One region of the Cupriavidus sp. SS-3 genome, then DNA from elsewhere that is predicted to be linked to it. Evidence: predicted binding sites of a transcription regulator. Region 1 holds the regulator's gene; the other holds the start of a gene.

Evidence for each region. Region 1 encodes LexA, which represses DNA repair genes until DNA is damaged. Its sites were predicted from a motif close to ACTGTATNNNNATACAGT; they were not measured.
Region 2: a site for LexA is predicted at 1,520-1,537, ahead of U9J39_RS11025 (ATP-dependent helicase). Genes of this name have one in related genera too.

The regions. Positions count from the first base shown of each region.
Region 1 covers NZ_JAYLVT010000004.1:266,616-270,023, forward strand. Annotated here, with positions in the region: gene U9J39_RS09045 (asparaginase) at 1-949, opposite strand, end outside; gene lexA (transcriptional repressor LexA) at 1,206-1,859, shown strand; gene U9J39_RS09055 (hypothetical protein) at 1,974-2,144, shown strand; gene U9J39_RS09060 (hypothetical protein) at 2,190-2,534, opposite strand; gene U9J39_RS09065 (acyltransferase family protein) at 3,013-3,408, shown strand, end outside.
Region 2 covers NZ_JAYLVT010000005.1:295,843-299,250, forward strand. Annotated here, with positions in the region: gene U9J39_RS11010 (hypothetical protein) at 1-115, opposite strand, end outside; gene U9J39_RS11015 (thioredoxin fold domain-containing protein) at 256-759, shown strand; gene U9J39_RS11020 (TlpA disulfide reductase family protein) at 894-1,427, shown strand; gene U9J39_RS11025 (ATP-dependent helicase) at 1,580-3,408, shown strand, end outside.

The DNA.
Region 1 (3,408 bases):
CCAGCCCGGCATCCGCCGCCAGGGCCAGCGCCAGCAACACGCGCGCCTTATAGGGATTGAGGTCGGCAGCTGACACGAACACACCGTCGGCAGGACTAGGCTGCGGCGGGATCGCCACATGCCCCGCACCGGTGCGCGAGCTGCGCACCACCGCCACTCCGGCCGCCGCGGCATCGGCAAGGGCAGCTGCCAGCATCTCATGGATCGAGCCATTGCCGGTCGCGGCCACAACCAGGCCGGCGACGCCGGCCCGCACCAGCGCATCCACCACCGCCCTGCCCGGCTGCGCGTAGCTTGCCAAGATCTCCACCACCGGCCACGCCGCCGGCATCGGCCCGATGGGCGCAGCCGCCCGGGGCGCCCGGGCAAAGCGCACGTAGTCGTCCTGCACGAACCCCAGCGGCCCGCACGGCGAGACAAAGGCATCGACCGCCGACGTATGCGCCTTGGCCACGTCCCGTGCCGCGTGGATCTGCTGGTTCAGCACCGCCAGCACACCCTTGCCGCGCGCATCCGGATGGGCGGCGACGCGCACCGCATCCAGCAGGTTCAGCGGCCCGTCGGCCGACAACGACGTCGACGGACGCATCGCGGCGGTCAGGACCACTGGCACCGGACACGATTGCGTCAGGTGCAGCGCCATCGCAGTTTCTTCCAGCGTGTCGGTGCCGTGCGTGATCACGATGCCCGCAACGTCAGGCTGCGCCGACCAGTGCCCGACCCGCGCCGCCAGTGTTTGCCACAGCGCGAAGGTCATGTCCTTGCTGTCGACCTGCGCCACCTGCTCGGCCTCGATGCGGGCCACCGACTGCAGGGGCGGCACCGCAGCCAGCAATGAGGACACCGGCACGGTCGCCGCCTGGTAGCGGGCGCTGCTGGCGGCGCTGCCGGCGGCGCCGGCGATGGTGCCGCCAGTGGCCAATACGACGATGCGAGGCAATTGGGTCATGGGAGCGCGCAACGATTTAGTTCTGGATAAAGGAAAGGCGATTGTAGCGGGCGGACACGCCCTGGCGGAGCCCGCATCAGGTGCCTTGACCAGCGTCCATGCGACACGCCTCAAAATTCTGCTTGCACTGACGCCGATACTGTATAAAATCACAGCATACTGTTTAAACATACAGTGCCCGGCCCGCCGGATGCTGGATGGACGGACCAGAGCCTCCGTCATCCACACCAGCGGCCCTGCACGGAACGGCGATCCCATGGCGACCCTGACACCCCGGCAGCAGCAGATTTTCGATCTGATCCGCAACACGATCCGCCGTACCGGCTTCCCCCCTACCCGCGCCGAGATCGCAGCAGAGTTCGGTTTCTCCTCGCCCAATGCCGCCGAAGAACATTTGCGGGCGCTGGCCCGCAAAGGCGTGATCGAACTGACGCCGGGCGCGTCGCGTGGCATCCGCCTGAAGGTCTCACGCAGCGATTCGGAGCTGCCGGACCAATTCTCGTTGCCAATGGCCGGCGTATTGCAGCTGACGCTGCCGCTGGTGGGCCGCGTCGCAGCCGGCAGCCCCATCCTGGCCGCCGAACATATCGACCGCCAGTACCAGGTGGATGCCTCGGTCTTCGATGAGCGACCGGATTACCTGCTGCGCGTGCGCGGGCTAAGCATGCGCGACGCCGGCATCCTCGACGGGGACCTGCTCGCCGTGCGCCGCGCCAGCGAGGCCGCCAACGGCAAGATCGTGGTGGCGCGACTGGGCGACGACGTCACCGTCAAGCGCCTGCAGCGGCGCGGTGGCCATATCGAACTGATCGCCGAGAACCCGGACTTCACCAACATCATCGTCGAGCCCGGTGAAGAGTTCTCGCTGGAAGGCATCGCCGTCGGGCTGATCCGCTCTTCCGGCTTCTAGCCGGGCACCATCGCGGGCGCTTTGCCTGCGCGGGCCCACCCGCTTCCATTGCTTTGCAGACGCCGCCCGGCTCGCCGGGTGTTGACCCCGCTTTGCCTAAAAAGAGGTGCCACCATGCCGCAAATCCACCACGTCGCCGCCCGTCGTCCGGTCAAGCCCGTGCCGTTTCGCCAGAGCAAGGGTGTACGTGTCTACCAGGGTACGCAGCGCCGTACCATGGTGGGCAGCATGGCGGCCATCTGCCGCATGCTGGAACTTGAAACCACCGAAAAGCTGGCCGCCTGACTGATATCGCCAGACGCTTGCCGCGTCGCCGGCGCTCTGTCCCGCTCAGCTACGCGCGCACGCCTTGGCTTCGGCCTCGAGTTCCGTCGGCGTCAGCTGGGGAAACCAGGTATCGGTCTTGCGTAGTTCCAGCGCCGTGCCATCGGCCTGTGCCGTCAGAGAGATCAGGTAGGCGTATTGATATTCACCGCTTGACGCGCTCTGGCCGATACGGATCTCGGTCTGGTTTTTTGCCGGCAACTGGACCAGCGTAGCTTCATCGCCCAGATTGTTGCGCAGGCATTTCGCGACTTCCGCCATCTTGACCGGCGTAAACAACCGCATCGGCGGGCGAGCGCGGACGTCCTTCTCCGAAGTGCCAGTGGCACACCCTGCCACCATGGTTGCCATCGCTGCGCCAATCAGTGCCGTTCGAACCAACATACCACCCCCGGGGAATGCAAAACGGCGCCCTTGGGAGGCACCGTTCTGGAGAATGCTTGGGTTGGCTGGATAGGACTCGAGTCCACGACGACGGGAACTTGCCATCCCGGCGTCTATCGCCATTGACCCAAAACCAACGCTTATGGCCTCGCCTTGTTCCGCACTGGCGCTGAAATCTCACAGCATTCGTGCGGGTTTTGCGGGAGCCGGGTGCGGATTCTAACCCGCGCGCGCGCCAGGCGCCATCTCGATCTTTGCGCCATGAGTCCGCAGCGGCTGTGGCGCTGCGAGGCTCACCAGCGCTGGCACTCGCGCCTGAATGATGGGACTCGAACCCATGGCCCTTTTTCATCCCCGGCGCCCATCTCATTCCTTCGATGGATAGCGTGCTCAGCCGGATATGGGACACAGTTTGCCATACCAGGCCAACTGAGAGCCTCCCATAATGAAATTCCAATCGCTACAGATGCTCCGGGGGATTGCGGCCATGTGGGTTGTCGCCTACCACATGCAGGATCACTTCGACCCACTTGCCGCGGCATTGCCGTTCAGCGCGTCTGACCTGTTGCGCAAGGGATATATTGGCGTCGACCTGTTCTTTGTGATCAGCGGCTTCGTGATCGCGTGGACCGCCTTATATAAGCCCGGCCCTCACGATGCACCCATACAATTCCTGCTTAAGCGATTGATCAGGGTAGCGCCGCCATATTGGGTTGCCACGCTCTATTTCGCGATGCTTAGAGATCTTCGCAGCATCGAATTAGAGCCACTCCTCCGCTCGCTCTTCTTCATTCCAATTGAGCCCAATGACGCACCCTTTTACGGATACCCCACCCTCCTG
Region 2 (3,408 bases), on a different contig from region 1:
GCCAGTCATAGCGCGGCGAACAGGCGCACAGGGCCAGCGCGAGCAGCGCGGCACAGCATGTGAGGGACCAGCGGGGCGCGGCAGCAAGGCTCGGCGGGGGCGGCACGGGACGCATGGAAAACGGGACGGAAGCACAGGCTCGGGACGGCGCGCGCGGGCGCGGTCGCCGGCGCGCGGAAACCGGTATTATCCCGGAAGCGGCGCGCCAGTGCTTGCCGCGCCGCCTGTCCCACCTGTGCCGCCCCGCGAACCGCCATGCCTGCCTCCCGCCTCGCCCTAACTCCTGCCGCCGGCACCCGTCTGCACTGGCTGGCCGCGGGCGTGTTGCTGGCGGCGATGGCCGGCGTGTCCGCCGCGGGCCCGGCGCACCTGCCGCCGGCCACGGACCTCGCCGCCCACGGCGCCGACGCCGCGCGCCGCGGCGAGCCGCTGGTGGTGCTGGTGTCGATGCCGGGCTGCGGCTATTGCGACGCGGTGCGCCGCAACTACCTGGGCCCGCAGGCCACCGCGGGCGAAATCGCCGTGCGCGAGCTCGACATGACCGCCGACACCCCGCTGCGTGATGCCGACGGCAGCCAGACCACCGCGCGCGCCTGGGCCCGCGCGCACCAGGTCCGGGTGGCGCCGACGGTGCTGTTCCTGGACCGCCAGGGCCGCGCCGCCGCCAACCCGCTGCGCGGCATGCAGCCCGACTTCTACGGCGCCTACCTGGAACAGGCGCTGGCGCAGGCGCGCGCCGCCGTCGCCGCGCGCAAGTGACGGAAGGGTTCCAGCGCATCACCGCAAGGCGGTACCGCGCAGCGCGCGAACGCCTGCCGCATTAGAATGTCCCACTGCTGATCGGCCCCGCCCGGTCCTCCCTGCACCAACGAAGCGGCTTCAGCCGGATTCCCATGACCACTACCCCCGCCTCCAAGACCTCCCGCAAGCCCTGGCCCATCGTCGCCGCCGTGGTGGTGCTGGCGCTGCTGGGCTGGTTCGGCTACCGCGCGCTGTCGCCGTCCGGTACCGCGCCGGCCGCCACCTTCACGCTGCTGTCCGGCGAAAAAGTCAGCACCGCCGACCTCAAGGGCAAGGTCTACCTGGTCAACTTCTGGGCCACCAGCTGCGCCACCTGCATCAAGGAGATGCCGGACATGGTCAAGACCTACGAGCAGTTCAAGGGCAAGGGCCTGGAATTCGTCGCGGTGGCGATGAACTACGACCCGCCCATGTACGTGATGAACTTCGCCAAGACGCGCGGGCTGCCGTTCAAGGTGGCGATGGACAGCGACGGCAGCGCGGCCAAGGCCTTTGGCAATGTGGGCCTGACGCCTACCACCTTCGTGATCGACAAGGAAGGCCGCATCCTGAAGCGCTATGTCGGCGAGCCCGAATGGGAAGCGCTGCACAAGCTGCTCGACGGCGCGCTGGCAAAGTCAGCGTAACTCAGCGCTGCGAACACACGACAAAAGGTGCTCATCGAGCACCTTTTTTTGTTTTCGGGACCGATCCCGCGCGCGGCGGGTTGCGCCCGCGGGCTGTATGGATATACAGTTGGCGCCAGTTTTCTCATCGCGTGTCCTGCCCGCCCCAACCCGTGACCCTGGACCTTGCCCCCGCGGCTGAATCAGCCGAAGCCGCCACCCCTGACGCCGAAGCGCTCCCCGCCTACCTGTCCCGGCTCAATCCGGAGCAGCGCGCCGCGGTCGAGCACGGCAGCGACGCGCCGCTGCTGATCATCGCCGGCGCCGGCTCGGGCAAGACCAATACGCTGGCGCACCGGGTCGCGCACCTGGTGCTGGCCGGCGCCGATCCGCGCCGCATCCTGCTGCTGACGTTCTCGCGCCGCGCCGCGGCGGAGATGGGGCGGCGCGTCGAGCGCATCGTCGACCAGGCGCTGGGCACCAGCACCGGCGCCGGGCGCGCGGCGCTGCAGTGGTCCGGCACCTTCCACGCCATCGGCGCGCGGCTGCTGCGCGAATACGCCGAGACCCTGGGCCTGTCGCCGGCCTTCACCATCAGCGACCGCGGCGACTCCGCCGACCTGATGCACGTGGTGCGCCACGACCTGGGCCTGTCGGAGACCGCCAGCCGCTTCCCGAAGAAGGAAACCTGCCTGTCGATCTATTCGCGCGTGGTCAACACCCAGGCGCCGCTGGAAGACGTGCTCAGGCAGCAGTTCCCGCGCTATGCGATGTGGGCCGATGCGCTGCGCACGCTGTTCGCCGGCTATGTCGAGGCCAAGCAGAAGCAGCACGTGCTCGACTACGACGACCTGCTGCTGTACTGGGCCCAGGCCATGGCCGAGCCCGCCATCGCGCAGGACATGGGCACGCGCTTCGACCATATCCTGGTCGACGAATACCAGGACACCAATGCGCTGCAGGCGTCGATCCTGCTGGCCATGCGCCCCGATGGCCGCGGCCTGACCGTGGTCGGCGACGACGCGCAGTCGATCTACGCCTTCCGCGGCGCCACCGTGCGCAATATCCTGGATTTCCCGTCGCAGTTCACGCCGGCCGCGCAGCAGGTCACGCTGTCGCAGAACTACCGCTCGACGCAGCCGATCCTGCAGGCCGCCAACGCGGTGATCGGGCTCGCGGCCGAGCGCTATACCAAGGACCTGTGGTCCGAGCGCGCCTCGGCCGAGAAGCCCGGCGTGATCGTGGTCAACGATGAGGCCGACCAGGCCCGCTACGTGGTCGAGCAGGTGCTGGCGCGGCGCGAGGCCGGCCTGGCGCTGATGGCACAGGCGGTGCTGTTCCGCGCCGCCGACCACAGCGCGCAGGTAGAGATCGAGCTGGCGCGGCGCAATATCCCGTTCGTGAAATTCGGCGGGCTCAAGTTCCTGGAATCGACCCACGTCAAGGATGTGCTGGCGGTGGTGCGCTGGCTCGAGAACCCGCGCGACCGCATGGCGGGGTTCCGCACGCTGCAGCTGCTGCCCGGCATCGGCCCCAAGACCGCGGCACGCGTGCTCGATGCCATGGCGCTGGCGACCGAGCCGCTGTTCTCGCTGCAGGAATTCGAGCCGCCGCCGGCCGCCGCGCCGGCGTGGGCCGACCTGCTTGCGCTGGCGCGCGCGCTGATGGCACCGACCTCGCCGTGGCCGTCCGAATTCGAACAGGTGCTGGCCTGGTACACGCCGCACCTCGAACGCCTGCACGACGATGCCCCCGCGCGCCAGGCCGACCTGCAGCAACTGGAGCGTATCGCCGCCACCTATGGCGCGCGCGAGCGCTTCCTGACCGAGCTGACGCTGGACCCGCCCAGCGCCTCCAGCGATGAATCCGGCGTGCCCTCGCGCGACGAGGATTACCTGATCCTGTCGACCATCCATTCGGCCAAGGGCCAGGAGTGGAAGGCGGTCTATGTGCTCAATGCCGTCGACGGCTGCATGCCGAGCGACCTGGCCACCGGCACCAC